Regions from separate parts of the Streptomyces sp. NBC_00414 genome, predicted to be linked through region 3. Evidence: riboswitches for the same ligand, from Rfam matches in the RefSeq annotation. Region 3 holds a riboswitch; each other region holds the start of a gene.
The links. A riboswitch is a leader RNA that binds a small molecule or an ion and turns the genes downstream of it on or off. The one in region 3 is predicted to bind cobalamin.
Positions count from the first base shown of each region.

Region 1: it holds a riboswitch for cobalamin, as region 3 does, so the genes downstream of both, OHS59_RS37360 (ABC transporter substrate-binding protein) here and OHS59_RS33945 (cobalamin biosynthesis protein) in region 3, are expected to answer to the same signal.
Region 2: it holds a riboswitch for cobalamin, as region 3 does, so the genes downstream of both, metE (5-methyltetrahydropteroyltriglutamate--homocysteine S-methyltransferase) here and OHS59_RS33945 (cobalamin biosynthesis protein) in region 3, are expected to answer to the same signal.
Region 4: it holds a riboswitch for cobalamin, as region 3 does, so the genes downstream of both, OHS59_RS05370 (energy-coupling factor ABC transporter permease) here and OHS59_RS33945 (cobalamin biosynthesis protein) in region 3, are expected to answer to the same signal.

Region 1 is NZ_CP107935.1:8,574,556-8,582,398, reverse strand. Features, by position in the region: gene OHS59_RS37375 (hypothetical protein) at 1-801, opposite strand, end outside; gene OHS59_RS37370 (ABC transporter ATP-binding protein) at 848-1,735, opposite strand; gene OHS59_RS37365 (FecCD family ABC transporter permease) at 1,732-2,757, opposite strand; gene OHS59_RS37360 (ABC transporter substrate-binding protein) at 2,769-3,794, opposite strand; cobalamin riboswitch at 3,862-4,048, opposite strand; gene OHS59_RS37355 (CoA-binding protein) at 4,408-4,815, shown strand; gene OHS59_RS37350 (MHYT domain-containing protein) at 4,855-5,739, opposite strand; gene OHS59_RS37345 (VOC family protein) at 5,925-6,722, opposite strand; gene OHS59_RS37340 (ArsR/SmtB family transcription factor) at 6,917-7,276, opposite strand; gene OHS59_RS37335 (cation diffusion facilitator family transporter) at 7,405-7,843, shown strand, end outside.
Region 2 is NZ_CP107935.1:1,027,952-1,035,794, forward strand. Features, by position in the region: gene OHS59_RS04470 (response regulator transcription factor) at 1-10, shown strand, start outside; gene OHS59_RS04475 (epoxide hydrolase N-terminal domain-containing protein) at 381-722, shown strand; gene OHS59_RS04480 (hypothetical protein) at 1,745-2,302, opposite strand; partial or broken gene OHS59_RS44460 (IS110 family transposase) at 2,811-3,221, shown strand; gene OHS59_RS04490 (transposase) at 3,325-3,684, shown strand; gene OHS59_RS04495 (transposase) at 3,733-4,479, opposite strand; gene OHS59_RS04500 (DUF6221 family protein) at 4,525-4,842, shown strand; cobalamin riboswitch at 5,371-5,589, shown strand; gene metE (5-methyltetrahydropteroyltriglutamate--homocysteine S-methyltransferase) at 5,755-7,843, shown strand, end outside.
Region 3 is NZ_CP107935.1:7,808,192-7,816,034, forward strand. Features, by position in the region: gene OHS59_RS33925 (cobyrinate a,c-diamide synthase) at 1-1,073, opposite strand, end outside; gene cobO (cob(I)yrinic acid a,c-diamide adenosyltransferase) at 1,070-1,669, opposite strand; gene OHS59_RS33935 (putative cobaltochelatase) at 1,669-3,765, opposite strand; gene OHS59_RS33940 (cobyric acid synthase) at 3,827-5,347, opposite strand; gene OHS59_RS33945 (cobalamin biosynthesis protein) at 5,344-6,360, opposite strand; cobalamin riboswitch at 6,488-6,630, opposite strand; gene OHS59_RS33950 (hypothetical protein) at 7,155-7,376, opposite strand; gene OHS59_RS33955 (inorganic phosphate transporter) at 7,389-7,843, opposite strand, start outside.
Region 4 is NZ_CP107935.1:1,218,490-1,226,332, forward strand. Features, by position in the region: gene OHS59_RS05360 (cellulase family glycosylhydrolase) at 1-1,044, opposite strand, end outside; gene OHS59_RS05365 (nuclear transport factor 2 family protein) at 1,212-1,952, opposite strand; cobalamin riboswitch at 2,212-2,393, shown strand; gene OHS59_RS05370 (energy-coupling factor ABC transporter permease) at 2,424-3,146, shown strand; gene OHS59_RS05375 (energy-coupling factor ABC transporter substrate-binding protein) at 3,143-3,589, shown strand; gene cbiQ (cobalt ECF transporter T component CbiQ) at 3,596-4,345, shown strand; gene OHS59_RS05385 (energy-coupling factor ABC transporter ATP-binding protein) at 4,342-5,211, shown strand; gene OHS59_RS05390 (serine/threonine-protein kinase) at 5,262-6,935, opposite strand; gene OHS59_RS05395 (GNAT family N-acetyltransferase) at 6,946-7,590, opposite strand; gene kstD (3-oxosteroid 1-dehydrogenase) at 7,653-7,843, opposite strand, start outside.

The DNA.
Region 1 (7,843 bases), 770 kb from region 3:
CGGAGCCCCGCGGCCGATGTCCCGGGTGAGCTCAAGACCGAGCAGCCGGTCCGCGTAGGCGTACGTCTCGAAGCGGGCCCCGTCCGGAACGGTGCCCGACGTCTCCACCTTCCGCAGCACGCCCAGTACGGCGGGTACGTCGAGGTCGTCCTCCCACGCGGCGCGCAGCTGGTCCCGTACGGGGTCGGGGATGGGTCCTGAGGGCCGGGTGGCCCAGGTGGCGACGGCGCCCCGCCAGCGCTTCAGCTGGTCCTCGGCCTCCGCGAGGTCGGCCGCGCCGAGCCGCAGGGTTTCACCGCGGGGGCGGGCGAGCAGGGCGAGGCGCAGGGCCGTGGCGTTCTCGTCGTCCCGCGCCACGCCGCTCTCGATGTCGGCCGGGGCGACCTCGACGCGCAGCCCGCCCGCCCTCCCGCCGGTCGTGGTCCCACCGGCCGCCGCCGCCTCGGAAGTGGGGCCGCCATCCGCCGGCTCGTCTCCCACCCGTTCGTCGTCCGGGCCGCGTACACGCAGTACCTGGGACTCGCCGAGGCCGGGGCTGCTGTCCCGTTCGTCCTCGAACGGGCGGATGCCGAGCGCCCTGGCCCGGGCCCGGAGCTCCGCGCGTCCCTCCGTGCCGGTCAGGACGGTCCAGACGGGCGTCCCGCCGATCTCCAGTGCCCGTACGAGGACATCGGCGATCAGGAGCACGCGCAGGCCGGTGGTGTCGGGGCGCGGCACATGCGCCTCGACGCGGGTCAGGCCCCGGCGGGCCGGGGTGGCGGTGACGGAGTCGCCGGTTCGGGCGTCGGTGATACGCAGCACGGGCTGAGCGTAGGCGTGTGGAAGGCCGCGCGCAGGGATGCCGACATCATTCCGGACACGTGTTCGCGAGTTCCGGGGGCGCGGTCCGCCTCACGGTGCCCAGGAAACGCACGTGCGGCCGGCCGTCGGAACCGTCGCGGGTGACGGCGGTCCGCACGCCGTACACCTCGGCGATGAGTTTCTCCGTGAGGACGTCGGCCGGTGTCCCGACGGCCACCACGCGCCCCTCGCGCAGGACGACGAGCCGGTCGCAGTACATCGCGGCGAGGTTGAGGTCGTGCAGAGCGACGACACTGGTGACCGGCAACGAGGTGACCAGGCCCAGCAGGTCGAGCTGGTGCTGGATGTCCAGGTGGTTCGTCGGTTCGTCCAGGAGGAGTTCGTGGGGTTCCTGGGCGAGGGCGCGGGCGATCTGCACGCGTTGGCGTTCGCCGCCGGACAGGGTGTGCCAGGACTGGTGGGCGCGGTCGGCCAGGCCGGTGCGGTCCAGTGCCTCGCGCACGGCCTCCTCGTCGGCCGGGGACGGGGGCGTCCAGGCGCGGCGGTGCGGAGTACGACCGAGGCGTACGACGTCCAGGACGCTCAGCTCGACCTGGGTGTCCGCCTGTTGCTCGACGACCGCGATACGGCGGGCGATGTCGCGGCGGCCCAGTTCGGCGAGCGGGCGGCCGTCGAGGGTGACCACGCCGGAGGCGGGGGCGAGGACGCCGGAGAGCAGGCGCAGGAGGGTGGACTTGCCGGAGCCGTTCGGACCGAGGAGGCCGACGGTGGTACCCGGGGCGGGACTGATGCTGACGCCGTCCAGGATGACGCGCCCGTCGGCGGTACGGGTCACGCGCCGGGCCCGGAGCCCGGCAGCCGGGACGGCCTCCCCCTTCCCGACGCCCTCCACGCCGACGCCGCACTCGACGTCTTCGATGCGCTCGGCCGTCATCGCGTCCTCCGTGTCCGGTACAGCACCAGCACGAACACCGGTACGCCGATGAGTGAGGTGACCACGCCCACGGGCACCTCCTGGGGGTCGAGGACGGTACGGGCCAGGGTGTCCACCCACACGAGGAACACCGCCCCGGCGAGGGCGGCGACCGGCAGCAGCCGGGCGTGACCGGAGCCCACCAGCGCCCGGGCGGCGTGCGGCAGGACGAGTCCGACGAAGCCGATGGCGCCCGCCGAGCTGACGAGCGCGGCCGTCAGGAGCGCCGTCACGCACAGCAGCACCAGCCGGGTGCGGGCCACGGACACCCCGAGACTCGCGGCGGCGTCCTGCCCGAAGGCGAACGCGTCCAGCGTGCGCGCGTACGCCAGGCAGACCGCCAGCGCGACCACCAGGACCGCGAGGCAGACCCAGACGTCGGTCCAGCCGACCCCGCCCAGGGAGCCGAGCAGCCAGAACAGCACGCCGCGGGTGGTCTCGGCGTCGGCGGCGGTCATCACGACGAACGAGGTCAGCGCGGAGAAGAGCTGCATCGCGGCGACCCCGCTGAGCACCACCCGGTCCGTCGTCCCGCCGAGGGTGTGGCTGAGCAGCAGCACGAGTCCGAACGACAGCAGCGCTCCGAGGAACGCTCCGGCGGAGACCGACACCAGGCCGCCGCCGGCGCCGAGGACGACCACGACGACCGCGCCGGTCGAGGCTCCCGAGGACACCCCGAGGACGAACGGGTCGGCGAGCGGGTTGCGCAGCAGGGACTGCATCACGGCGCCGCACACCGCGAGCCCGGCCCCGCAGACGGCGGCCAGCAGGGTGCGCGGCAGCCGCAGCTGCCAGACGATCCCGTCCCGGATGGGGCTCAGCTCCGTACTCCCCCAGCCGAGATGGGACGCGACCACGGACCAGACGTCGGCCACGCGGATGTCCGCCGGACCGATGGTGATCGCGACGGCTACGGATGCGACGAGCAGTGCCACACCGGCCGCGCACAGCAGCCCCACGCGCGGCCGTGTCGCCCCGCGCATCGCCTCGCGAGTCACCCGGCGAGCCCGAACTCCCGCAGGGCGGCGGCCACTTGTTCGACGCCCTCGACGGTGCGGATGGTCGGGTTCATGGCCTGCCCGCTGAGCAGGACGTACCGCTTCTTCCTGACGGCGGTCAAGTTCTTGGTGACCGGGTCGGACTCCAGGAACTCGATCTTCTTCTTCGCGGACTCGGCGGTCTGCGACTTGCGGGTCAGATCGCCGATCACGAGGACGTCGGGGTCGCGGTCGGCGACCGTCTCCCAGTTGATCTGGGGCCATTCCTCGTGGGTGTCGTCGAAGACGTTCTTCGCGTCGAACGCCCGGGTGATGATGCCGGGGGCGCCGCAGCAGCCCGCCATGTAGGGCGATTCGGAGTTGGCGAACCAGTAGAGGAGGGAGACGTCCGAGGCGTCGACGCCCGCGGTGGCCTTCTTCATGCGCTGCTTCAGCTCGGCGACGAGCTTGTCGCCCCGCTCCTGCACGCCGAACACCTCGGCCAGATCATGTATCTCGCCGTAGATCGCGTCGATACCGAGAGGCTTTTTGCGGGCGCCGTCGCCGTCTCCGGTGTTGTCCTTGCCCGCGCAGTCGGAGGGCGAGACGTACGCGGGTACGCCGAGCTTCTCGAACTGCTCCCGGGTGGCGACGCCTCCCTTGCCGAGCGTGGACTCGAACGAGGCGGCGACGAAGTCGGGGTCGGCGTCCAGGACCCGTTCGAAGGAAGGGTTGTTGTCGGCGATCCGCTTCACCTTCGCGTCGGCCTTCTCCAGGCCCTTCATGACCGGGTCGGTCCAGGTGGCGGTGCCGGCCATACGGTCGGCGAGGCCCAGCGAGAGCATGATCTCGGTGGTGCCCTGGTTGAGGGAGACGGCCCGCCGGGGCGGGGACTCCACGCGGACGGTGTGGCCGCAGTTGTCCAGGGTGACGGCGGCCTCGGAGGCCTTGCCGTCGGCGGGCGAGGCGCCGCCGCAGCCGGTCAACAGGATGACCCCGGAAATGAGCAGGGCGGCAGGGCGGGCGGGGCGTGCGATGGGCACGGAAGTTCCTCAGACGTCGAGGGCTCGAACGCGAAGCCCGGTCGTACGGTGCTCCCCCGCCGTCTCGGGACCACGGAGGCCGCCAGCAGGTCTTCGGACTCGGGTTCATCCGGACGAGGCGCCTTCCCGGACCGTCGATCCGGTCCAGTGGCCGATGCCACGCCCGTCACCCTCACCGCTGCGCGTCAGCTCCGGATTTCCACCGGATTCCCTGACCCACGTACATGGGTTCGACTGGCTTTCGCAAGCTATCACGGCGGCTTTCGGGGCCACTCGGCAGTGGCGCAGGGCTCCGGCTCCCGTCCCGCGGCAGCCGCACGGCTCCCCCGCAGCACCCATCGCACCCATCGCACGTCGCACCCATCGCCGAAGCAACGCAGAGTTTCTGTTGATCACCGCCGCGTCAGGGGCCCCCTTTCAGGGCACGGGAACTGCACACCGCCAGGGGCCCGGGGAACTGCGTGAACAACCCCCACCGGGCCGCACCCCGCCCAGGCCCGCAGCCCCACCCCCTCCCATGAACTGGACGGGGCGCCTGCCCGACGTCGGGAATCACCGGGCCACCCCCGCTGTTGTCGGGCCCAGACACACTCACACCCGCAGGAGGCCCACCGTGTACGGCGACCCGGCAACGATCCGCAAGATCCTCACCGAGAGCGGCGACACCTGGGCCGTCGTGGGCCTGTCGTCGAACGAACGCCGTGCCGCGTACGGCGTCGCGGACGTGCTCCAGCGCTACGGCAAGCGCGTGATCCCCGTCCACCCGAAGGCCGAGACGGTCCACGGGGAGAAGGGATACGCCTCCCTGGCGGACATTCCCTTCGAGGTCGACGTGGTCGACGTGTTCGTCAACAGCGACCTGGCCGGCGCCGTCGCCGACGAGGCCGTCGCCATCGGCGCCAAGGCCGTCTGGTACCAGCTCGGCGTGATCGACGAGGCCGCGTACCAGCGCACCCGCGCGGCCGGCCTCGACATGGTCATGGACCGCTGCCCGGCGATCGAGATCCCCCGCCTGGGCTGACCCGGATGGGCTGACCTTCCTGGGCCGTCCCGGCAGCGTTCACCCGTTGCGCCGCCCCGGCGCACCGGGCTCGTACGCGCGCCGGTCCGTCGCCTTCGGCGGGGCCTCGAACGCCGAGCCGGACCAGGCGGGCGGCTCCGTGCGCGGGCCGGGCCCCCGGCGGCGGGACGCGGTCCGGTTCCAGTCGCCGTCCCCGAGGACGAGCATCGGGTCGAACATCACCACCACTCCCGCGAGCGCCAGGAAGAGGACCGGGCCGATGAGCATCGGCAGCAGCAGCGAGTGGGCGGAGTCGCCCACGTCGGGCGAGCCGGCCGCACCGTGCAGGTGCACGCTGACGGCCGCCATGCCCGTGTAGTGCATACCGGTCACGGCGACGCCCATGACGAGGCTCGCCGCCAGGCTGGTCAGGAAGCCGCGGATCGCGACCGCCGCCCAGAGCGCGGCGGTCGCGGCGACGACGGCGATCAGGACGGAGAGCGCGACGGTACGGACCTCGTACCGCAGGCTGCCGTTGAGGCGAATGGCGGCCATGCCGATGTAGTGCATGGCCGCGACCCCGAGGCCGGTGAACGTGCCCGCGATGACCAGGGTCGTCGTGCTCGCACCGCGATAGCCGACGGCGAGGACGCCGATACCTACCACGGCTATCGCCACCGCGAGGCTGAGCACGGTCAGGCCGACGTCGTAGCGGATACGGCTCTCCTCGACCTGGAATCCGATCATGGCGATGAAATGCATGGTCCAGATCCCGCAGCCGATCGAAGCCGCCCCGAGCGCGAGCCAACCCGGTTTCCACGACTTGTCGTTGCGCAGGGAGCGGGTGATGCAACGCAGTCCCAGGGCGGCTCCCAGACAGGCCATCACATAAGCCGTGACCGGTGTGACCGTTCCATAGCTGAATCCGTCGACCGTACCTTGCATATGCCAACATCCCCCCGGAATACGACTGTTGCGGGGACAGATGTACGTGCCGTGACGGGGCGGCAGCAAGGGGTTTCGTGCAATTGACAGACAACCCGATTCTTTATCAGTCACTTCCGGTCATGAATAGGCTTCTTTGAGCCGGAAGGAATCATTCTGGTGGCGCGATCCGCCGGCCGCGGAACTCACGGCTGAGGCTTCGACGTCACCGTGAACTGCGCGCCGTCGGGATCCCGCAGCACCGCCTCCGTGGTGGTCGCGCCGTCCCGGACCGTGCCCCCGTGAGCCAGCGCCGCACGGACACAGGCCTCCACGTCCGGGACCGGGAAGTGGACCTGCCAGTGCGGCCGGATCGTGGGGTCGGGAGCGGCCTCCACCGCACCGGAGTGGATACGGGCCACCACGGCGCCGTCGCTGCGCAGGACCACCTCGTCCCCGTCGTAGTGCACCTCGCAGCAGCCGGGCCGCGAGGTCGCCCACTCCAGCACCTCGCCGTAGAACATCGCGGCGTCGAAGGCGTTGCGGGTGTGAAGCCTGAGGAAGGCGGGGGCGGCCCGCCGCCAGGTCTCCCAGCCGACGACGAGCTGGCCCTCCCAGATGCCGAAGACGGCTCCGTCGCGGTCCGCCAGCAGGGCCGCCCGGCCCGGCGGGAAGCCGATGGGCCCGACCGCCGTCGTGCCACCGCGCTCCTGGCCCCGGGCCACCGCCTCGTCGGCACTGTCCACGGCGAAGTACGGGGTCCAGGCGACTGCCATCTGCCACATCGTGGCCACGGCCGCGATGCCCGCGACGGGCACCCCGTCCGCGTAGGCGATCCGGAAGCGGTCCATCAGTGAGGTCGTCCGGAACCGCCAGCCCAGGACCGCCCGGTAGAAGGCCTCGGAGGTCTCCTGGTCGCGCGCCGTCAGGCTGACCCAGCACGGGGCGCCCGCCACCGAATGGCTGGAGACGACGTCGCTTCGGACTCTTGCGTCGCGGTTCATGGCAGTACCGTTCCTGAATCGTGCCGAGGGGTGTGGGCGGACGGCCGACGGCGCCGGAAGAACTCGCCGGGCCGTGCCGTGGTTCCGCCTCCTCAGCATCCCCCGGTCGCGCCTCCCCCGCCCGGAGGCAGGCTGGCTCTCACGCCCCGAGTACCCAGAGGCCGCACCCGAAACAGGACGGCGGACAGGACCGCTCAATCGTGCGCCGGCCTGTCGCTCAGCCGGTGGTCGGCCAGATTCAGCGCCTCGTCCACGACCCGGCGCAGATGCCCGTCCCGCAGCGAATAGATCACCCGGCGGCCCTCCTTGCGCGTGTTGACAAGGCCCGCCAGCCGCAGGCGGGCCAGGTGCTGGCTGACCGCCGGGCGGGCGGCGCCGCACCGCTCCGTCAGCGTCGTGACGTCCGCCTCGTCCTCGGCCAGAAAGTGCAGCAGGACGAGACGGGTGCGATCCCCCAGGAGGGCGAGAAGTTCGGCGGCCAGGGCGAACTGCTCCTCGCCCGGCGTGCGCGGATGCTCATCGTGCGCAGGTGACAGGTGCATGCGTGCGCTCATACGCACATAATGGCGCGGTGGGCCGGGCAAGTCCATCGAGTGACATCGGGGCCAGATCCGGGTCCAGGGCCCGGCCAGGTCCGGGTCCGGGTCCACCGAGCGCACCGGAGTCCCGGGAAGGGGAACGTGTGAGCACCGAGCAGGGCGGGCACCGGCACGACCACGGGTACGGGGATGGGGAGGACGGGTACGGGCATGATCACGCACCCGACCGGGCGCCCACGTCCGGCCACGCGCACGGCCGTCCCGGCCACGCGCACGGCTCGGGGCACCCGTCCCGGTCCGGGCACCCGCTCCGGCACAGGCTGACCCACCTCCTCACTCCGCATTCCCACGCGACCACCGACAAGGTCGACTCCGCCCTGGAGTCCTCGGCCCGGGGTGTCCGTACGCTCTGGATCTCGCTGGCCGTCCTCGGCGTGACCGCCGTGGCGCAGGCGGTCGTCGTCGCCGTCTCCGGCTCGGTGGCACTGCTCGGCGACACCGTGCACAACGCGGCGGACGCGCTCACCGCCGTACCGCTCGGCATCGCCTTCGTGCTGGGCCGGCGGGCCGCGACACGCCGCT
Region 2 (7,843 bases), 6.8 Mb from region 3:
AACACGGTAAGGGCGCACACATACGCAGCAGGACACTCCCCCATGCCGTCGCCTTCCACGAACACCTGAGGGGTCACGGCGCGTACTGATCGGCAGGTCATGTGCAGCGTTCGGCAAGGTGGCCCCAAGATCACCTTTTACGCCCACACGGGCCGCTGCCCCCTTCACCGCGATGGTCGCCGACAGCGGCACCACCGCCTACTTGGCCTCTGGCTACCGTCGCCCGGTCAACGAACGAACGTTCTCCAGCAAGGCGTGCAGCAGAAACGGAGGCTCCGCGACAACCGCTCGGGTCGCCTCCAGGTATGAGGCCACGCCGATGACTCGCCCCGAATCCGCCCCGCCCCCGTCGCGCGCGCCGCACTCGACGACTTGCGTACCTGGCTGCGGGCCTACCGTCGGGTGCCCTCCCTCAGGGGTTCGGCTGGACGCGCGGCGTGCAGGGCGACCACCTCGCAGACCTGATCGTCCAGTGGGCCGACTCGTACGACTGGCGGGAGCACGAGGCTCGGATCCGCGGCCGGCAACGGGCCCTGGTCGTAGTGATGCACAAACTCGCCGTCGCGATCTGGCACATCCTCCACAACAAAACCCGCTACCAGGACCTCGGCACCGACTACTTCACCCGCCGCGCCCCCGAACGTGCCATGCGCCGCATGCCCAAGGAAGCCAACCGCATCGGCCTCACCGTCCGCTTCGAACCCATCACCGCGACGGCCTGACCAGCACTGACTCAACTTTTCGTGTCAGAGTCACGGCATTGTCCCTGAGTATTACCTCGGCCCTCAGAGCTCGTAAGGCGATCTTGCGCAAGTGTCCTGGTCGGTCGTGCCCGATGTGGCGATTCGATCGTTCAGAAGTGAGTACCCGGCTGGCCGTCGATCGTGAACGACGACTTGTGGGCGCTGATTGAGCCGCTGCTGTCGCCCTGGCCGGAAAGTCCCGCGGCCGGGGGCGGACCGGCTGTGTCTGCAGGTATCCTGCGTGTGCTCCACGACGACGTAGCCTGGCAACTGCTCTCCCAGGCGCCGCGGGGTTCGACACCGTGTGGACCTGTCGGCGCAGGCCGGAGCGGTGGCAGCAGGCGAGGGGTTTCGACCAGTTGCACCGCATCTTGCTCGCTGCATTCAGTGCGGCCGGCAAACTCGACCGGTCCGGGGCGTGCGTGGACGGCTCCCACATCCGCGCGAAGAAGAAGAAGAATGGGGAGCCGACACCGGTCCATAGCTGGTCGAGCGCCGGAAGACAGGCAGCAAACACCATCTGAGCTGCGATGGACGTGGCACCCCGCTCAAGGTCATTACCGCCGCGGCCCACGTTAGCTACGTCGCCCAGACCTTCACCCTCGCCGACCGCCTCCCGCACGTCGCAGGCTGTCCCGACCGGCCAGGCTGCCACCCCGACGCACTGGTTGAGAACAAGGGCCACGGCTCCAACCCCAACCATCGAGCGCTGTGCAAGCGCCGGATCCCGCCGGTCATCTCCCGCAAGGGCGCCCCGAACATCAAAGGGCTGGGTAAACCTCACTACGTCGTCGAGCAGGCCTTCTTCCTCCACCAGTGCAAGCGGGCTCGACGTGCGATAGGAACGCCGCACCGAACTCCACGACCCGTTAGTCTCCCTCGCCTGCAGACTCATCTGCTCGAGACAGCTCAAGAGGCACCGATCATGATCGTGTCACGAACTCTCAATGCGCCACAATCGGATGATGCCGACGGTGGCACATCGAGGCGCCGACAACTTCCTAGTCTGGCGCCATCACCAGGTCCCCGATGACGTGCAGGCCGACCTGAGCCGCCAGCCAAGGTGCACGCATGGCTTCGATCTGCTTGACGTGGACAAAGACCGTGTGATCTGGTGCGGGCTCCTTCAAATCGAGGTCGCGTACATTTACGCACAGGGTCACAAAGGCACCACGGGCCCCACCCCGGCCCAGACCGATTTCAGGAGCCTCCGGCCAAGCGTTGAAGTCCCATCTCACAGTGGCCGGACTGTCCGCCACTGCGGCCAGGAACGGCTCCACGGCCTCCGGCGTGTCAGTGCTGCGCAATACGATGGGAAGGTGTGCCGACGGATCGTCTCCATCTGCTGACGAGCCGTCCCTCTCGTCCTCTCGTGTCCACCACTCGGCATCTGGCAGCACCTTCTGCACCGACGCAAGGGTACAATTGGAAGAGATGATCGCCTCGAAGTCGACCTCAAGATTCTGCAGGTCGGCGATTCTCAACAGCTGCTCAACCACCTGCAAAGCCGCAGATAGGTCGGTCGTTCGCAGGATCGGCTGCGCATAGGAGTTTGACATAGTCGCCATTTTGGCACTGCCACGGATCTCACTGGTGAGCGGCCCTGCCTGACATGCACAACTTGCCATTGCTGAGCCTTTTCCAACCTCAGTTCGTGCAGGCCAGCAGCCGGGTGTTGATGGCTCAGACGGGGCACCAGGTCTCGGCCGTCGGCTCTCCCGGCGGGTCAGCTTCCCCTGTCATCTCCGCAGTTGTCGACGCGCTGGCCTGCGGCCACCCGACCGCCTGGTCGTGACGGGCTCGCATCCGGTCGATGGAGACATCGCCCCTGACTTGTTGAATCGACCCCAGACGCCCGGTCTGCAGCCGTAGCGTCCAGGGTGCCGGTCGGCACGGGCTCGCATTGCCCCATGCCGCCCTGCGGGGCTGACTCATGATTAGCGTGCCACCGCCGACCGGCACCCGCGCGGTGTGGCTCGACAGAGGCATGAACGTGTGAGACCGCACCTTCAAGTCAGGGTGTCCACCGCACACTTCTGCCCCACCGAGCACCTGGTCAGGACGCGCGTGATCACCATCGGAATCGACCCCCACAAGTCCTCTCACACCGCCTTCGCGATCGATGCCGCAGGCCACAAGATTGGCCAGCGGAAGTCCGTCGTCAACGCCGAAACCTTCGGTCAGCTGATGCGCTGGAGCGAGCAGTGGCCCGAGCGTCGCTTCGCCGTCGAAGGCGTCGTCGGGCTCGGGCGGACGCCCGCCCAGCAACTGGCCACTGCGGACGAGGACCTTGTCGATGTGCCCTCGGCCCTGTCTGCCAGGGCCCGTCTCCTGTCGACCGGCGATGACCGCAAGACCGACCCTGCCGACGCGCTGCACGTCGCTCAAGTCGCCCTTTTCAGAACCGACTTGCGCAAGGTCACCGCGGAGGACCAGTCCACGATCCTCCGACTGCTGACCGAGCGACACAATGACCTGGTCAACGAGCGCACCCGCACCACGAACCGCCTGCACGCCGTCCTGCGGGACCTGCTGCCTGGCGGCGCCCCGACCCGGCTCTCGGCGGACGGCCGCCACCTTGATGAAGGGCATCCGACCTCTCACGGCGACGGACAACTGCCGCCGCGACATCGCCCGCGATCTGCTGGCCGACCTGCGTCGCCTCGATCGCCAGGTCAAGGACAACGAGGCCCAGATGCGAGACGCCCTCGCCCCCTCCCGCACCAACCTGACGTCGTTGCCAGGCTTGGGCACCGTGCTGGCCGCGAAGGTCTTGGGCCACATCGGCGACATCAGTCGCTTCCCGACCGAGCACCACTTCGCCAGCTACGTGGGCAACGCGCCCTTGGGATGGCGACGGTGCTCACGACTGACAGTGCCAAGGATGTTGTTCATTGCCACATCCGGACCAGCTGCTCTGATCCCCTTCGTAGTGACATGAGGCTCAGCGAAAACGAAGATCCCCGGTGACAAAGCGGGTCAGGCTCCATCACATCCGTGCGATGCCGAGCATGGCGTGGGTGACGTCGTCGCCATTGAGGCGGCAGTCGCGGAGGATCTTCCAGCTCTTCATACGGGCGAAGACGTGCTCAACGCGGGCGCGGACCCGCTTGTGGGATTTGTTGTGGGCTTGTTTCCAGTCGGACAGTTCTTCCCCTTTACGGCGTCGGTGGGGCATCACGAGCCAGGTGCCTGGATAGCCGCCGTCGGCTATGGTCATGGTCGTGCCGACGGCTGCCTTCGCGCCGGACTCCTCCCACGCCTTGCAGTCGTTGCGGTTGCCGGGCAGGGGCTGGCCAACCACGACGATCAGGCGAGTGTCGGCGTCAATGACGACCTGGTGGTTGGTTGAGTAACCGTAGTTCTTGGACTGCTCGGCGATGGTGTGATCGCGGGTGGGCACCAGAGTGCCGTCGACGATCAGCACGGTTTCCTTTGTGAACCGCTTGCGGGGCTGGAAGACGAGCATAGGCCCGAGGTGATCGATGATCCGGTCCGCCGCCGACTTGGACACCCCGAACAGCAGGGCCAGTTGGCGCATAGTCAGGTTCGTGCGCCAGTAGGCCGCGACCAGTAGTGCCCGGTCCTCCAGTGCCAGGCTCCACGGCCAGCCCCTGCGGACAGCATCCGCACCCTCGCGCCGCAGAACTGTCACCAGCTTCTTGAACTGCCGCGGGACTAGTCCCGTGAACGGGGCTATCCAGAACGGCTCCGACGTCGTGATCACACCAGCCACCGCAGGATCGTTTCACGGTGCCCAGTGCAACGCGAGAATGCCCCTATGACTGAAGAGCTGGTGAGTTTCCTTGAGGCGCGACTGGATGAGGAGGCCGACTTGGCCCGGCGATGCGACGGTGACGGATGCGGTGAGTGGTCTGCCCATGGACACACCGTCGACTTCTGTCAGGTTGACCTCTCCGGCTTCCACCCCACGATTGCTCAGCACGTGGCTCTCCACGACCCGGCCCGCATCTTGCGAGAGATCGAGGCCAAGCGGCGCATCCTGGCCCGCCACGCCCGCGACCCCTGGCCCTGCCACGACTTGCGCGACCTTGCTTCGCCCTACGCCGGCCATCCGGACTTCCCCGCCCGGGCCTGAGCAGCACGAGCAGAGCCTCCGACGAAGATGGGTGCCTGAACCGAGTCCCGCCCACGGAGATCGTTTACGGGACAGCCCTTAGTCAATGGCATCTTTTGGTGTCCGGTGTGTGTCACTACTTGCCTGGTGGTCGATCGCAGATCGAACTCGTTTCGATCGCGACCGGACCGCCATACTTCATCGTTTGCGACGTGTCTGTGGTGCCTTTGCCTCACCTGATTGCCAAGAGAGCGAAGGTCGCTCTGCGCTGACGGTCCCGAAGGCCTCAGAGCCCCGCAACGGATGAGGTGTGGGACGGCTGGGCCGCGAGGAAGATCAGGCAACGCAGGACCGGTGCACGGGAACAGATGCTGGGGTGCGACGACCGACGGCGGGCAAAAGTGGGATGCGGAGACGTCTGCAGTGCACTGGTGTGGCGCTTCCCGGCCTTCGCTTGGCTGTTTCGGCACGCTCCTGCTGACCTTCCGGATTCTGGACGGCGGCTTCTCCATGCACTGAAAAGTTTTCCATGACCGGGCTCCGCCCCTTAGGGTGGCCGGTGCAGCTGGTTCGCCCCGTCCGCCAGGCGGGATGCGTCGCAAGAGGGAACCCGGTGGGAATCCGGGACTGCCCCGCAGCGGTGAGTGGGAACGACCGCCGTCACACGCACTGGGCCCGATCGGGTCTGGGAAGCGACGGCCAGTAGGTGTCCTCCGCAGGGAGGACGTGCCCGCGAGTCCGAAGACCTGCCAACTGCCCGTGCGCGAACCATTCGTGCGCGGAGATCCCGGTGACCTCGTGGGCGGGTCGGCGTACTTGATCCGGCGGAAGACCGCGCTCTGCGCGCGGCTCGGTTTCCGCCCGGTCCGTCACCCCTTCGCGTTCGCGTCCCGTCCCGGGATCCCAGGGAGATGTCTCGCGAAGGAGATTTCCGTGACAGCGCAGTCCGCAGCCGCGGCAGCACGGGCCACCGTGTACGGCTACCCCCGCCAGGGACAGAACCGGGAACTGAAGAAGGCGATCGAGGGCTACTGGAAGGGTCGTGTCGACGCCGACACCCTCCGGACCGTCACCGCAGAACTGCGCCGGACGAACTGGCGGCAGCTGGCCGGGGCCGGCATCCACGAGGTCCCCACCGGTGACTTCTCGTACTACGACCACGTCCCGGACGCCGGTGTCATGGTCGGCGCGATCCCCGAACGCCACCGCGCCGCCGTCGAGGCCGACGCCCTGGACGGCTACTTCGCCATGGCACGCGGCACCCAGGACGTGGCACCGCTGGAGATGACCAAGTGGTTCGACACGAACTACCACTACCTGGTGCCCGAGTTGGGCCCGGACACCGTCTTCACTGCCGACTCCACCAAGCAGGTCTCGGAGCTGAAGGAAGCCCTCGCACTCGGCCTCGCCGTACGGCCCGTCCTCGTCGGACCGGTCACCTACCTCCTGCTCGCCAAGCCCGCGCCGGGCGTGTCCGCCGACTTCGACCCGCTCACCCTCATCGACCGCCTGCTGCCCGTGTACGCCGAGGTCCTCGCCGATCTTCGCGCCGCGGGCGCAGAGTGGGTCCAGCTCGACGAACCGGCTCTGGTGCAGGACCGCACACCCGCCGAACTGAACGCCACCACCCGCGCCTACCGAGATCTCGGCGCGCTGACCGACCGGCCGAAGCTGCTGGTCGCGTCCTACTTCGACCGGCTCGGGGACGCCCTGCCGGTGCTGGCCAAGGCCCCGGTGGAAGGGCTGGCGCTGGACTTCACCGAGTCGGCCGCCGCCAACCTGGACGCGCTCGCCGCCGTGGGCGGACTGCCCGGCAAGCGGCTGATCGCCGGAGTCGTCGACGGCCGCAACATCTGGGTCAACGACCTGGGCAAGTCGCTCACCACGCTCGGCACCCTTCTGGGGCTGGCCGACCGGGTCGACGTGGCCGCCTCCTGCTCCCTCCTCCACGTCCCCCTCGACACCGCCGCCGAACGAGACATCGAACCGCAGATCCGCCGCTGGCTCGCCTTCGCCCGGCAGAAGACCGCGGAGATCGTCACCCTCGCCAAGGGCCTCGCGGGCGGCACCGGCACGATCGCCGCCGAACTCGCCGCCAACCGGGCCGACCTGGCGTCCCGCGCCGGCTCGGCGATCACCCGCGACCCCGCCGTACGGGCCCGGGCCGCCGCCGTGACGGAGGCCGACGCCCGCCGCCCGGAGCCGTACGCGGAGCGGGCCTCGGCCCAGCGCGCCCGCCTGGGCCTGCCGGTGCTGCCGACCACCACCATCGGCTCGTTCCCCCAGACCACGGAGCTGCGCACCGCACGGGCCGACCTGCGCGCCGGGCGGATCGACAGCGCCGGGTACGAGGAGCGCATCAGGGCCGAGATCGGCGAGGTGATCTCGTTCCAGGAGAAGACCGGCCTGGACGTGCTCGTGCACGGCGAGCCCGAACGCAACGACATGGTCCAGTACTTCGCCGAGCAGCTCACCGGATACCTTGCCACCCAGCACGGCTGGGTCCAGTCCTACGGCACCCGTTACGTCCGCCCGCCGATCCTGGCCGGTGACATCTCCCGCCCCGAGCCCATGACGGTGCGCTGGACGACGTACGCCAAGTCGCTCACCGCCAAGCCGGTCAAGGGCATGCTGACCGGTCCGGTCACCATGCTCGCCTGGTCCTTCGTCCGCGACGACCAGCCCCTCGGCGACACCGCCCGGCAGGTCGCCCTCGCCCTGCGCGACGAGGTGAACGACCTTGAGGCCGCCGGGACTTCGGTCATCCAGGTCGACGAACCCGCCCTGCGCGAAACGCTGCCGCTGCGCGCCGCGGACCATCCGGCGTATCTGGCGTGGGCCACCGAGGCGTTCCGCCTCAGCACCGGTGGCGTACGCCCGGACACCCAGGTCCACACCCACATGTGCTACGCCGAGTTCGGTGACATCGTCCAGGCCATCGACGACCTCGACGCCGACGTCATCAGCCTGGAGGCGGCACGCTCACACATGCAGGTCGCCCGGGAACTGGCCGGACACGGCT
Region 3 (7,843 bases):
CCCCGGGTCCCGTCCGGCAGCTGCTCGTCCCGCAAAGGATCAAAACTGACCACCTCGGCCCCGGCGGCGGCCAGCAACTCGGCCTGCTCGGCATAGGAGAACGTGAACGCGGACCCTCCGGCGACGGCGACGACCGGCGCACCTCTCAGCCCGTCGGGCGCCTTCGAGCCCGGCCTCGGTCCTTTCAGCCCGTCCGGCGTTTGAGGACGAGCGCGGAGCGCGACAGGGGGGTCCGGGGGCGCAGCCCCCAGGGTCGGGACGGGAAGGGGCGGCGGGGGCGAGAAAGCCAGCACCTCACCCGCATCCCAAGCCACCCCCGACAACCGGCCCGCGCCGCGCGCCAACGCGAACAGCGCATCCAGATCGCACCCGTCCCGCACCCGCACCCCCATCGCCGCGACAGCGGCAAGCGCCTCCGCCCGCCGCTCGGCGACGGGCACCAGCCCCAGATGCCGGGACGGCGTACCCACCTGCTCAGCCCGCCGCAAGGCACCGAGCACAGGCACCCCGGACTGATCCATCGCCTCCCGCAGCAGCGCCTCGTGCCGATCGGAGGCGACCTTGTTGAGGATCACCCCGCCGATCCGCACCTCGGGATCCCAGGAGGCGAACCCGTGCACGAGCGCCGCCACCGACCGGGACTGCGCGGACGCGTCCACGACCAGCACCACAGGCGCCCGCAGCAATTTGGCCACATGCGCGGTGGAGGCCAGTTCACCTTCGCCGGAGGCCCCGTCGAACAGCCCCATCACACCCTCGACCACGGCGAGATCACACCCGCGCGCTCCGTGCGCGAAGAGCGGCGCGATCAACTCGGGCCCGCACATGTAGGAGTCGAGGTTCCGCCCCACCCGCCCGCTGGCGAGCGAGTGGTACCCGGGGTCGATGTAGTCCGGCCCCACCTTGTGCGGGGACACGGCGAGCCCCCGAGAGGCGAACGCGGCCATCAGCCCCGTGGCCACGGTGGTCTTGCCGCTCCCCGAGGCGGGCGCGGCGATGACCAGCCGAGGAACGGAACCGGAGCCGGAGCCGCCACCGGAGACAGAGCCGGTTGCGGCGACGGCGGACGTCACCACTCGATGCCCCTCTGGCCCTTCTGACCGGTGTCCATCGGGTGCTTCACCTTGGACATGTCGGTCACCAGGTCGGCGTACTCGACGAGCTTCTCGGGAGCGTTGCGCCCGGTGATGACGACGTGCTGGGTCCCGGTCCGGGCCCGCAGCACCTCCACGACCTCGTCGACGTCGATCCAGCCCCAGTGCATCGGGTAGGCGAACTCGTCGAGCACGTACAGCTTGTACGTCTCGGCGGCGAGGTCCCGCTTGACCTGCTCCCAGCCCTCGCGGGCCTTCTCCTCGTTGTCGGCCTGGGAGTCGCGCTGCACCCAGGACCAGCCCTCGCCCATCTTGTGCCAGTCGACGGAGCCGCCCTCACCGCTGGCGCCGAGGACACGCAGCGCGTTCTCCTCGCCGACCTTCCACTTCGCGGACTTGACGAACTGGAACACTCCGATCGGCCACCCCTGGTTCCAGGCGCGCAGCGCGAGCCCGAAGGCGGCGGTCGACTTTCCCTTGCCGATCCCGGTGTGCACGATGACGAGCGCCCGGTTCCGTCGCTGGCGAGTCGTCAGTCCGTCGTCCGGTACGACACTCGGCTGTCCCTGCGGCATTACGCGGCCCTCCTGCTGTGGCCCTGGCCCTTGCCACGGCTGTTGCCCTGCACGTCCCTGACCAGCCCGGCGATCGAGTCGGCCCGCAGTTCGTCGAGCGTCACCGCCGTTCCGCCGAGTTCACCCGCGAGCTGCCCCGCGAGTCCGAGCCGTACGAGGCCCGACTCGCAGTCGACGACGACGGAGGCGACCTTGTCGGCGGCGAACAGCCGCGCGGCCCGCCCGGCGAGCGCGACCGGATCCGGCCCGCCCGTGGCCCGCCCGTCCGTCACCAGCAGGACCAGCGGGCGCCGGGCCGGATCACGCAGCCGCTCCACCCGCAGCACGTCGTGCGCCCGCAGCAGCCCGGCCGCGAGCGGCGTACGCCCGCCGGTGGGCAGCGACTCCAGCCGTACCGCGGCCGCGTCGACCGACGAGGTCGGCGGCAACGCCACCTCGGCCGCGGACCCGCGGAAGGTCACGAGCCCCACCTTGTCCCGCCGCTGGTAGGCGTCGAGGAGCAGGGACAGCACCGCGCCCTTCACGGCGCTCATCCGCTGCCGGGCCGCCATCGACCCGGACGCGTCCACGACGAACAGCACGAGGTTCCCCTCGCGCCCCTCCCGCGTGGCCTGCCGCAGATCGTCGCGCCGTACGACGAGACCGGGACCGGACCGTCCGCGCGCCCGCTGGTGCGGAGCCGCGGCCTGCACGGTCGCGGCCAGATGCAGCTTGGTGAGCGCCCCGCGCGGGCGGCGTGCCCCGGTGGTGCGCCCGTGCTCGGTCCTGGCCCGCGACCGCCGCCCGGCGGCCCCCTCGCCCAGACCGGGCACGCTCAGCATCTTCGTACGGAAGGGTTCTGCGGCCCGTACGGGGGACTGCCCGCCGGCGCCGGGCGAGGGCGCCTGCCCGCTCTCGGGCTTCTCGGTGGGCTCGGTGGGCTCGGTGGGTCCGCCCTGCGCGGGCGCCTCACCGGGGCTCTCGCCGCCGCTGTCCCCGTCGTCGGGCCCGTCCTGCGGGGGCTGCCCGCCACCGCCACCGGGCCCGTCCGGGTCCGGATCCGGGTCCTCGTCGCCGCTGCCGGCGGAGCCGTCGGACTCGTCGTCGCTCGCGAACTCCTCCAGCGTGTCGTCGAGCTTGTCCTCGTCGAGCCCCGGCGCGTCGAAGGGATTGCGCCGGCGCCGGTGCGGCAGCGCGAGCAGCGCGGCCTGCCGCACGTCCTCGGCCAGCACGTCGGTCCGCCCCGCCCAGGCGGCCAGCGCGGTGGCGGTCCTGGCCATCACGATGTCGGCCCGCATGCCGTCCACCTCGAAGGCCGCACAGGTCGCCGCGATCTGCCGCAGCGCGCCGTCGCCGAGCCGCACCGACGGCAGCAGCTCACGCGCCGCCACGATCCGGGCCCGTACGTCGGACTCCTCGTCGGCCCAGCGCGTCGCGAACCCCTCCGGTTCGTCGTCGTACGCGAGCCGCCGCCGTACGACCTCCACCCGCTGGTCGGGCTCCCGCGAGGCCGCGACCTCGACGGTGAGCCCGAACCGGTCGAGCAACTGCGGCCGCAGCTCGCCCTCCTCGGGGTTCATGGTCCCCACGAGCAGGAACCGCGCGGCATGCCGTACGGAGACGCCCTCGCGCTCCACGTACGAGGCGCCCATCGCCGCCGCGTCCAGCAGCAGGTCGACCAGGTGGTCGTGGAGGAGGTTGACCTCGTCCACGTACAGGAGTCCGCGGTGGGCGTCGGCGAGCAGGCCCGGCTCGAAGGCCTTCACGCCCTCCGAGAGCGCCCGCTCGATGTCGAGCGCGCCGACGAGGCGGTCCTCGGAGGCGCCGACGGGCAGTTCGACCATCCGGGCCGGCCGGAACACCCCCGCCCCCACCTCGTGCGGACCGTCCGGGCAGGCCGGATCGGGCGCGGCGGGCGCGCAGGAGAAACGGCATCCGGCGACGACGTCGATCTGCGGCATGAGCGCCGAAAGGGCGCGCACGGCCGTGGACTTGGCGGTGCCCTTCTCGCCGCGGACGAGCACACCGCCCACCGCGGGTGAGACGGCGTTCAGCAGCAGTGCCAGTCGCAGGTCGTCCTGACCCACCACGGCCGTGAACGGAAACGGGGTACTCACAGGTTGTCGTCCTCCAAATGGCCCAAATCTGCCAAATAGCTCAAGTGGCCTTCGAGCAGGCTCATGCGGGCGCTCCCGGTGGGATGAAAGGCAGACCGGCCGGCGCGCCGGACTCGATGAGCCGCCACAGCGCGTCCGTGTCCGCGTGCTCCTCGATCAGATCGCCCAGCCGGTCCAGCTGCTCCTCGCGCAGCCCTTCGAACGAGGTGTCGGCGGCCGGTACGAAGCGGCGCCCCGACGCGGCGGCCACCTCGCGCAGGAACGCGCGCCGGAAGCCGTCCGACTCCAGCGAGCCGTGCCAGTGCGTCCCCCAGACCGCGCCGACCCGGCAGCCGTCCAGGAAGGGCTCTCCGCCGTTGACCTGGGCGACTCCGTGATGGATCTCGTAGCCCTGGACGGGTTCGCCGAGGGCCTCGCCGACGGGCCGCGTGAGGGTCTTCTCCCGCGCGAACCGTACGCGTACGGGGAGGAGTCCGAGCCCGTCGACGGCACCGGCCCCCGACTCGACCTCGTCCTCGATGTGTTCGCCGAGGAGCTGGAAGCCGCCGCAGATGCCCAGTACGGGGCGCCCTTCGGCGGCCCTGCGCACCAGGGCGTCCGCGAGGCCGCGCCGCCGCAGCCACTCCAGGGCGCGGACCGTGCCCCGGGTGCCGGGCACGACGACCAGGTCGGCGTCCACCAGTTCCTCGGCGCGGTCCACGAACCGCACCACGACGCCCGGTTCGGCGGCGAGGGCGTCCAGGTCCGTGAAGTTGGACATCAGGGGGATCGCGCAGACGGCGACCCGCAGGATGTCCTCGCCGACGGGGGAGGAGACCTCGGACTCGCGTACCGACCCCCGCAGGGACACTCTGAGCCCGTCCTCCTCGTCGATGCCGAGGCCGTGCCGGAAGGGCAGGACGCCGTACGTGTGCCGCCCGGTGAGCCCGCGCAGCATGTCGATGCCGGGTTCGAGCAGCGAGACGTCACCGCGGAACTTGTTGACGAGGAACCCGGCCACGAACTCCTGGTCCTCGCGCGAAAGGAGGGCCACCGTCCCGAAGAACGAGGCGAAGACCCCGCCGCGGTCGATGTCCCCGACCACGAGCACGGGCAGCCGCGCGTTGCGCGCGATCCCCATGTTCACGATGTCCGTGCGCCGCAGATTGATCTCGGCGGGGCTCCCCGCCCCCTCACAGATCACCGCGTCGTACGTGCCCCGCAACTCGGCCAGACAGTCCAGCACGGTCCCGAGCAACGCCTCCTGGCGTCCGCCGTGATAGCCGCGCGCACTCAACTCGCCCACGGGCTTGCCCATCAGCACGACCTGGCTGCTGCGGTCGCTGCCCGGCTTGAGCAGCACGGGGTTCATGAGCACGGAGGGCTCCAGGCGGGCGGCCTGCGCCTGCATGGCCTGCGCCCGCCCGATCTCGGCACCCTCGCGCGTGACGAACGAGTTCAGGGACATGTTCTGCGCCTTGAAGGGCGCCACCTTCACACCCTGCCGCACCAGCCACCGGCAGATCCCGGCGGTCACGACACTCTTGCCTGCGTCGGAGGTGGTCCCGGCGACGAGCAGCCCCCCGCCCGTTCCGCCACTCATGACGTACGCCCTTTCATGACACGTGACTCGGCGAGGGACTCGGTGAGTGACTCGGCGGGCGTCTCGGTGCGTGACCCGGTGAGCGAGGTGGCGAGCAGCCGTCCGGCGACACTCGCGCCCAGCGCGAGCAGGCTCACGCGGCGTGAGAGCCGGACGGCCCGTTCGATGTCCCCGACCCGCACGGCCCGCCCCGGACCGTTCAGTACGGGCCGGTGCTCGACCCGTCCCGCGTACGAGAGCGTGCCGCCGAGCCGTACCCCGAGCGCGCCCGCGAACGAGGCCTCGACGGGCCCGGCGTTGGGGCTCGGATGCTTCGCCGCGTCGGCGCGCCAGGCGCGGACCGCTCCCCGCGGATCGCCCCCGGCGACGGCGGCGAGGACCGCGGTCAGCCGCGCCCCGGGCCACCCGGCCACGTCGTCGAGCCGGGCCGAGGCCCACCCGTACCGCCGGTACCGGGCCGACCTGTGCCCGACCATGGCGTCCAGCGTGTTGACGGCGCGGAAGCCGACCAGTCCGGGCACGCCCGCGACGGCGCCCCACACCAGGGCGCCCACCACGGCGTCGGAGGTGTTCTCGGCGACCGACTCGACCACCGCCCGGGCGATCCCGTCGGCGTCCAGCGCCTGCGGGTCCCGCCCGCACAGGTGCGGCAGCCGCTCGCGGGCCACCTCGATGTCCCCGGCGGCCAGCGCCCCGCCGACTGCCCGGGCCTCCCGCCCGAGCGAGGTCCCCCCGACGACGGCCCACGTGGCGGCGGCGGTCAGGGCGACGGACGCGACAGCGGAGGTACGGACGGAACGGTCGGCGGCCACGGCGAGAGCGACGGCGCCGCCCGCGCACACGGCGGTGTGCAGCGCGCCCCGTCCCCGGTGGTCCCGCCAAAGGCCCCGCTCGACGGCTCCCGCGGCCCGGCCGAACGCGGCGACCGGATGCCCCCGGCGAGGATCGCCGAGCAGCAGGTCACCGAGAAGGCCGACGGCGGCGCCGTACGCGAAGACGCGATCGGCACGCATCGGTTCAGCCCGCCGCTGGGTAGAGGGGAACCCTCGTACCGGGTCTCGTACCGGGCCTGGGCACACTGGTCCACAACAGGCGGCCGCGCATGGCGATATGTCCTCACTCAGGGTGTCCACGCCCTGGTTCGACGAGACCGACGACGAGAGTTCCTGGCTCCCGGGGAAATGGATTCCCCGGTAACAGTGGCGGGACCGCGCCGGATTCGCACCGGCTTCCTCTTCTGCCGACGTACATGGCCTCGGCAGTCCACCACGGTCCGAGAACACCCGTCAACTTGCTGTTGACCTGCGACGGGAGAGTGTGCTGAGACCCACATCCGCCGACAGGCCCTCCCTGCGGGCGGGTTGTCGCGGGCGGGTTTCCGTCAGCCGGGGACGGACTCGGACCACGGCCTTGCGATCACTGTGCGTGACATGCAATGACATGCGTGACGAGGAGTACGGGTCGCGGGGATCGCGCGGCGCGCGGGGAGGGGCCGAGCAGTGGCGCACGGGGGAGAGACGGAGCCGGACGGCGGACAGGGACGGCGCGATGCCCGCGCCCCGTCCTGACTTGGAGCAACGGAGTTCGGCGTCCTCTCCTACGACATGGACCGCCTCGAGGACGGCTCCGTGTCCCGGCTCTGAGGGCGGCTCGGTCCGCGCCCGCCGGACATGCGCGAGTCCCTGCCGGACTCCTTCGTCGTCCCGTCGGGCGCGGACACGCCTCCGCCCTGCCGGGACCGCGGACGAGGCGGCCCCGGCAGGGCGGACGGTGACACTCGGGGCGTACGGCCCGACGGCCGTACCGGTCAGGCGACGATCAGATAGATCCCGTACGCCACGGCCCCCGCGCAGGCCGCGAAGCAGGCGTACGCGCCGGTGACCGCGAGGGCCGCGGAGCCGCCCTGGGCGGCGGCCGACTCGCGCTTGGTGAGGCCGACGATGCCGAGGGTGAAGAGGCCCACGAGGGCGACGGTGGAGATGAGGCTGACTCCGAACACGGAGCCGAGGGCTGCCCAGTCGATCTTCATTCGGTTCGTTCCTTACACCGTGGCCGGACGGGCGGGCTCGGCGTCCGGGCCCGGGATGGTGGTCTTCAGGTCGTCGTTCACGGTCGAGGCCGCCGGGGCGACCGGGGCCGAGGGAGGCGGGGTGACGGCGGCGATCGCGGTGGTCACGACGCCCGCGGGCTCGTGGTCGTCGTTGACGTTGTCGACGGTGACGGGCTGGCGGCGGGACAGCGTCCAGATGATCCCGGAGCCGGCGATCAGCAGCGCGCCGGTGAGGACGATGCCCCAGGTGCCCTGCTGGGTGAGGAACTCGGCGCCCGCGCCGACCAGACCGGCGGCGGGGAGCGTGAGGCCCCAGGCGATGAACATGCGGGTCGCGGTCGACCAGCGGACGACACCGCCCTTGCGGCCCAGGCCCGAGCCCATCACGGCGCCGGAGCAGGACTGGGTGGTCGAGAGGGAGAAGCCGAGGTGCGAGGAGGCCAGGA
Region 4 (7,843 bases), 6.6 Mb from region 3:
GCCGTAGACGGTGGCTTCCTCGGACGTCTGGGCTATGCCGTTGGCGCCGTTGAAGATGCGTTGGCCCCAGGAGCTGAGCTGTGTGGGGTCGAAGCCGATCGCGAGGTCCAGGATCGGGTCGGTGTTGCCGCTCCAGGACCAGGCGAGGTAGCCCAGCCTGAGCTGCTGCGCCGTGGCCATCATGGTGTCCTCGTCGGGGTCGCCCCACTGGTCGGCCGGGCCGCCGAACTCGCCGATGAGGATGGGCAGTCCGGCGTCGACGAAGGCGTTCAGGTAGTCGGTGATCTCCGCCGCGGTGTCGAAGACGCTGTACATGTGGATCGAGAAGATCAGGTTGCCGGTGGTGTCGGCGTCGTACACGGCCTGGGCGTTGGCACGCATGACTCCTTGCCAGTCCTGGCCCCAGTTGGGCGCGTCCACCATGATGGTGTGCTCGAACCCGGCGGCGCGCAGCTTCTTGACGGCGGCGATCGTGGGGTCGGTCCAGCCCGCGGGATCGGTGTTGCCCCAGGGCTCGTTGCCGATGTTGACGATGACGTAGTTCTCCTGGCCGGTGAGCACGCTCTTCAGGCCGATCCAGTAGTCGGCCGCATGGTCGAGCGTGCCGGCCGCGGCGTCCTCGCCGTAGCCGGTGGTGTCGTGCACCTCCAGTACGCAGATCAGCCGGTTGGCCTTGCACTGGGCGATGACGGCAGCCACGTCCTCCGGACTGTTCCTGCTCCACCGGTGGCCGTCGGAGAGGACGACCCGGACGGTGTTGGCGCCGAGCGCCTTGACGTCGGCCAGCGACTGCGTCTCACCCGGGTACCAGGTGTGGGCGTGGTTGACGCCGCGCATGACGAAGTCGTTGCCGTTGCCTTCGAGCAGGCGGCCGTCGTCGATATGGAGGCCGGTCGCGAGGGCGCCTGGCGATTCGCCGGGCAGTTGGGCATGCGCGGTGGTCGGCACCAGGGCACCGAGAACGACGAGCCCGAGAAAGGCGGCCAGCCCGGCCAGCAGCATGCTGACGTGGCTCTTTCGTGTCGTGCTTCTTGCTCTTCTCACTGCGACTCCAGGAAGTGAGCGCCAAGAAACGTGAGTTTCGGGAAAGTGGGAGCGCTCCCATAGAGTCATCTTGCCAGGAGCACGTCAAGACTTGGCGCACGCTCCGGCACGTACCGGATGTTCTGGAGGGGCCTCTGGGGCTTCCGGGGAAGCCCCTCCAGAGCCCGTCAGACCCCCATGGCTCCGGGCACCCCGGTGTCGAAGGGAACGGACGTGTGCTGGTGGACGATCAGCCAGCGGTCGCCCGTCAGGCGGTAGCCGGTGGTCACCCGCGCCGTGGTGTCCAGCGCGTCACCGCTGACCGGCGTGGCGCGGATCCGCACGAGCGCGTGGCTGAAGGCGATGCTCTCGTCGACCCGGACCTGGAATTCGAGCACCTCGCGCTCCACCGGTCCCGACAACGTCGAGAACCACACCTCCTCGGCCTTGCGGAGGGCATCGATCCCGCGCTGTTCCAGACCGCTCACCGGGTGGAACACCTCGACGTCCGGCGCGTAACAGGCCATCGCCCGGTCGAAGTCCCGCTCCCTCCCGGCAGTTGTCAGCTCCGCGTCGAGGCGGCGGATCTCCCCCTCCGCGTCCTCGTCGTCCCAGAACGCGCGCACCTCCATGGCCCCGAGGGCCGCCACCGGATGCTTCACGGCCGCCTCGACGGCCTCCTCCAGACTGTCGCACTCAAGGATGTCGAACCCGGCCACGTACTCCTTCGTCTCCGCGAACGGCCCGTCGCTGCGCAGCACTTCACCGCCGCGTACGCGCACGGTCACCGCGTCGGCCGGGGGGCGCAGCCGGTGGCCGTGCAGCCGTACACCGCGTCGCACGCTCAGCTCCTCCACCCATGGTTCGACGGGTGCCATGTCCGAGGCGTCGGCGGTGTCGTCGCCGCAGACCAGCAGCATGTACTTCATGTTTCCTCCCGGTGTTCCTGAGATCCCTGTACCCGACCGACGAACCGGGCGGAGCCGAATCGACACCCCCGCAGCATCTCTTGTGCATCCGTGGTCACAGAAGGCGGCGCCCGGGCGGGGCGCGGCCTCTTCCGGGAACTGCCGACCCGTGAACAGGGCGCCTGAACAGGCGCTCCCGTCGCTCCGGAGGAACCGGCGCGCGCTGCGTGAGCACTCTCACGCCCCCCGAGGGCCGCTTGTCACCACCCCGGTACGCGCACTACTGTCACGACGCCTTGGTGCTCGGGAAATCGGTGTGATGCCGGTGCGGCCCTCGCCACTGTGATCGGGAAGTCCGGCTCCGGCCCTCACGGGCAGCCACTGGGTCCTCGGACCCGGGAAGGCGGAGCACGGGTGGTGTTACCCGTAAGCCAGGAGACCGGCCAAGGCGCGTCAACCATCCACGAGGTGCTGGAGAGGGTCTGCTGAACCATGCACATAGCCGAGGGTTTCCTTCCTCCCGGCCACGCGGTCGCCTGGGGCGTCGCGTCGGCGCCGTTCGTCGTCCACGGAGTCCGGTCGCTCACCCGTGAGGTCCGTGAACACCCCGAGAGCACACTCCTCATCGGGGCGTCGGGTGCCTTCACCTTCGTTCTCTCCGCGCTGAAACTGCCGTCGGTGACCGGGAGCTGCTCGCACCCCACCGGCACCGGACTCGGCGCCATCCTGTTCCGGCCGCCGATCATGGCGGTCCTGGGCACCATCACCCTGCTCTTCCAGGCACTGCTGCTCGCGCACGGCGGGCTCACCACGCTCGGCGCCAACGTCTTCTCGATGGCGATCGTCGGGCCGTGGGCCGGCTACGCGGTCTACCGGCTGCTCCGGCGGTTCGACGTGCCGCTGATGGTCGCGGTGTTCTTCGCCGCGTTCGTCGCCGACCTGTCCACCTACTGCGTCACGAGCGTGCAGCTGGCGCTCGCGTTCCCCGACCCGAGCAGCGGATTCCTGGGCGCGCTCGGCAAGTTCGGCTCCATCTTCGCCGTCACCCAGATCCCGCTCGCGGTGAGCGAGGGGCTTCTCACGGTGTTCGTGATGCGGCTGCTGGTGCAGTCGAGCAAGGGCGAACTGACCCGGCTGGGCGTGTTCCTCGCCAAGGGGCAGTCCCGGACCGGGACGACCGGGACCACGGAGACGACCGAGGCGGTGGCCCGATGAGCCGTAACGCGAAGATCAACGCCCTGCTGCTGCTCGTCGTGGCCGCGCTCGCCGTACTGCCGCTGGCCTTCGGCATGGGCGATCACAAGAAGGAGCCGTTCACGGGCGCCGACGCGGAGGCGGAGACCGCGATCACCGAGATCGAGCCGGACTACGAGCCGTGGTTCTCACCCCTGTACGAGCCGCCGTCCGGTGAGATCGAGTCGGCGCTGTTCGCCCTCCAGGCAGCCCTCGGCGCGGGCGTCCTCGCCTACTACTTCGGCCTGCGCAGGGGCAGGCGCCAGGGCGAACTGCGTGTCCTGGCCCAGCGGGAGGACGGCCAGGACGCCGCGCCCGGAACGAGTCAGGATCCCGTGCCCGGCACAACCTCGGACGCAGACTCAGACGCGGCTGCGGGGAGCACGTCCGGCGGCACCGGTGGGTCCTCCGTCGGACGGACCTGAGTCTTCGTGCTGCCGATCGACGCGGCGGCGCACAGCAGTCGCTGGCGCCGCCGCCATCCCGTGGACAAAGCCGTGCTCGGTCTCGGCCTGACCGTACTGGCGATCTCTCTCCCGCCCTGGCCGGGCGCCGCTCTTGTCCTGGTCACCGCCCTCACCCTGCTGCTGGGCCCGGCCGCGGTACCCGGGCGCCGGCTCTGGCGCGCCTACCGGGTGCCGCTGGGCTTCTGCGTGACCGGAGCACTCCCCCTGCTCCTCCAGGTCGGCGGCCCCGAAGGGTTCGTGACCCTGGCCGACGGTGGGGCGGTGCGCGCCGGTGAACTGCTGCTGCGTACCTCCGCCGCCTCCCTCGGCGTCCTGCTGTTCGCGTTCACCACTCCGATGTCCGACCTGCTGCCCCGGCTGGTGAACGCCGGAGTGCCCGCACCGGTCGTGGACGTCGCGATGGTCACGTACCGGATGAGCTTCCTGCTTCTCGACTCCGTACGCCGTGTCCGGGAGGCGCAGGCCGCGCGGCTCGGGCACACCACGCGGGCCGCCACCTGGCGTTCGCTGGCCGGGCTCGGCGCCACCGCCTTCGTCCGGGCCTTCGACCGGGCGACCCGACTGCAGGCCGGGCTCGCCGGGCGCGGTTACGACGGCACCCTGCGCGTCCTGGTCCCGGAGGCCCGGATCTCCGCGCGCTTCACACTCGCCGCCGTCGCGCTGCTCGCGGCGGTGGCCGCACTCACCCTCGTACTGGAAAGGCCGCTGCGATGAGCGAGCCCGTGCTGGTCGCCCTGCGGGGCGCGTCCTACGCGTACGAGGACGGCCCGACCGTGCTCAGCGGCCTCGACTTCGAGGTGCGCGCGGGGCGTGCGCTCGCCCTGCTCGGCCGCAACGGCAGCGGCAAGACCACGCTGATGCGCCTGCTCAGCGGCGGACTGCGGCCGCACGTGGGGCAGTTGACCGTCGAGGACCGCCCGGTCCGGTACGACCGCAAAGGCCTGACCCTGCTGCGCACGACCGTCCAGCTGGTGGTCCAGGACCCGGACGACCAGCTCTTCGCCGCGTCCGTCGGCCAGGACGTGTCGTTCGGCCCGCTCAATCTCGGCCTGCCCGACACCGAGGTACGGGCCCGGGTGGACGAGGCGCTCGCCGCACTGGACATCACGGCCCTGGCCGACCGGCCCACCCATCTGCTCTCCTACGGGCAGCGCAAGCGGACCGCGATCGCGGGCGCCGTGGCGATGCGGCCACGTGTCCTGATCCTCGACGAACCGACCGCGGGGCTCGACCCGGACGGTCAGGAACGGCTGCTCGCGACCCTCGACGGGCTGCGCGAGAGCGGTACCACCGTGGTGATGGCGACGCACGACGTGGACCTCGCCCTGCGCTGGGCCGACGACGCGGCGCTCCTCACCCCGTCCGGAGCGGTCACCGGCCCCGCGGACACGACCCTGGCCCGCACCGACCTCCTGGCTCAGGCGGGACTGCGCCTGCCCTGGGGCGTCGCGGTGGCCGAACTCCTGGGTGCGCAGGGCCTGTTGACCGACCCGTCCGCCGGTCCGCGTACGGCGGACGAGCTGGCCGCCATGGTCTCGGCAGCACGGCACTCCGCTCCCCCGGTAGCAGCCGACAACTGACGCCAGACGCCAGACGGCTGACGGCTGACGGCTGACGGCCCGATCCGCCGTCAGTCGGCAGGCATCACCCGGGTCACCTTGCCGCGGATGTCGGCCTGCAGGTAGCCGCTCCTGCCGTACTCGTCGCTGAGGTAGACCGAGATCTCCGCCGGCCTGTCGAACACGTCGTTGGGCGACTTGACCAGCAGGTAGCGGCTGGTGGCCTTGTCGACGTTCAGCTTCTTCTCCGCCTCGGCGAGCAGGGCGGGGATCCGGTCCCAGTCGAAGCCGTCCAGGGTCATCGGCAGGGCTCCACCGGCCAACTGAGCCTTGATCGAGCTCTCTTGTACACCCCGGCCCACGTAGTAGGTGTAGCGGTCGTAGCTGGTTCGGCTGCCCTCGACCATCACTTCCGCGGAGAGGTAGTCGGGGTAGACCGTGATGCTGCCGTACCGGTCGCGGCCCGTCTCCTTCTCCAGGGCCTTGATCGCGGTGCGGACGCCGGCCGGTGTCAGCAGGTCGGTGGTCTTCGTCGACCCCGTCCGCCGGGGCGTGGGGCTCGCGTCGGCCTTGCCGCTCTCGTCGTCCTTGCCGTCCTTGCCGGTGGAGGAGGCGTGGGCCGACGGATTCGCCGTCGCTCCGTTCGTCGAGTCGCCCGAGGCCGACGATCCCGGCCCCTCCCCGTCGGGCAGGAGCGTCCACGCCAGCACGCCCACCAGCACCGTTCCCACGGCTGACAGGGCGACCGTGGTCCGGCGCCCTCGCCTCGCGGGCCCTGCAGGCTGTGTGGGCTGTACGGGCTGTATGGGCTGTGCAGATGCCGGGCCGGGTGGCCCGGGCACCGCGTCCCGCGGAGGCGTGAGCCGGTAGGACGTGGACTCCGTACGGTCCTCGGGTTCGGCACCCTTCTCCGCCACGGCCATCAGCATGCGGTCGAGCGTCCCGGCGTCCGGGCGGGCCTGCGGGTCCTTCACCAGCACCCGCATCAGCACGTCCGCCAGCGGACCGGCTCGTCCGGGCGGCGGCACGTCCTCGTAGAGAACGGCGGCGAGGGTGGCCATCGTCGTGCCGCGGCGCAGCGGATGCTCGCCCTCCACCGCGGCGTACAGCATCATCGCCAGCGACCACAGGTCCGACGCCGAACCGCCGTCGTCGCCCGCGATGCGCTCGGGGGCCATGTAGTCGGGCGTACCGATGATCGAACCGGTGGCGGTGAGGGCCGTCGACTCACGGATCGCGGCGATCCCGAAGTCCGTGAGCACGGGGCGGCCGTCGGGGCGCAGCAGGACGTTGGCGGGCTTGACGTCCCGGTGCTGGATACCGGCGTCGTGCGCCGCCCGCAGCGCCGCCAGAATCTCCCGGCCGATCCGTGCCGTCTCCACGGGGGTCATCGGGCCCCGCTCCAGGCGGTCGGCGAGCGAACCGCCGCCGACCAGTTCCATCACGATCCACGGATAGGTTCCCTCGCCGCCGTCGACGATGTGATGGATCGTCACGACGTTCGGGTGATCGATCCTCGCGAGCGCCCTGGCCTCGCGCAGCACCCGCTCGCGCAGCAGCCGCGCGCCGTCCGGGTCGTACTCGGCGAGGCCGATGTCCGGAGGCCGCACCTCCTTGACGGCCACGTTCCGGTGCAGGGCCAGGTCCGTGGCCCGCCAGACCGTGCCCATCCCGCCGCCGCCGAGCCGGGACTCCAGCCGGAACCGCCCGTCGATGACCCGTCTGCCGGAGTCCGCGTCGCTCATGCGCGGGAGCTTAGAGGACAGGTCCGACAGGGGTTCCCCCGGCCGTCGTTCTGCCCAGGTAGGTGAGGGGGCCGGGGTCGGGCACCGGGATCTCGTGGAAGCCGAGGCGGTCGTAGAACGCGCGCGCGGCGACGTTGGCGGTGACCATGCCCAGGTGGACGGCGGAGACTCCGCGGTCGTCCAGGGCGGCCAGGAAAGTCTCCATCAGGCCCCTTCCGAAGCCCCGTCGTTGCCATTCCGGCAGGAGGTCTATGTGCAGGTGTGCCGGATACGCCGCCAGGTCGGGCAGGATCATCCGCTCGGGAGTGTGCAGGAGGTGGATCATCTCCTCACTGGGTGTCCGGGGTTCCGCGGTGGGCTCGGGATAGCGATGGACGACCCGCGGGATCCAGGTCGTACGGAAGTTCTTGACGAAGTCCTCCGTGTCGGCGGCGCCGAGGATGTAGCCGACCGCGCGGCCCGATCCGTCGTCGAGGACGAAGGTGAGCTCCGGCTCCAGGTGGCAGTAGGGCGCGGCGAAGATGGACGGCATCAACTCCTCGTCGGGGTAGCGCTTCCGCGAATCCCCTCCTTCGAAGGCGGTTCTCACGCAGACGTCCGCGACCGCGGCCCGGTCTGCGAGTCGGTAGGGACGGATGGTCGGCTGTGGATGCATGTCGAGCATCCTGGCCGCCGCGGGAGCGCTCCCACAAGCGGGTAGCGGCTTCTCGTCGGACTTCAGGTCCCGGCGGTCGCCGCGATGTCCCGGGCCGCGATGTAGCCGAAGGTCATCGCGGGTCCGATCGTCGAGCCCGCGCCCGCGTAGCTGTGCCCCATGACGGCCGCGCTGGCGTTCCCGGCGGCGTACAGGCCGGGGATGACGGATCCGTCCGGGCGCAGTACTCGCGCCCGGGCATCCGTGCGCAGGC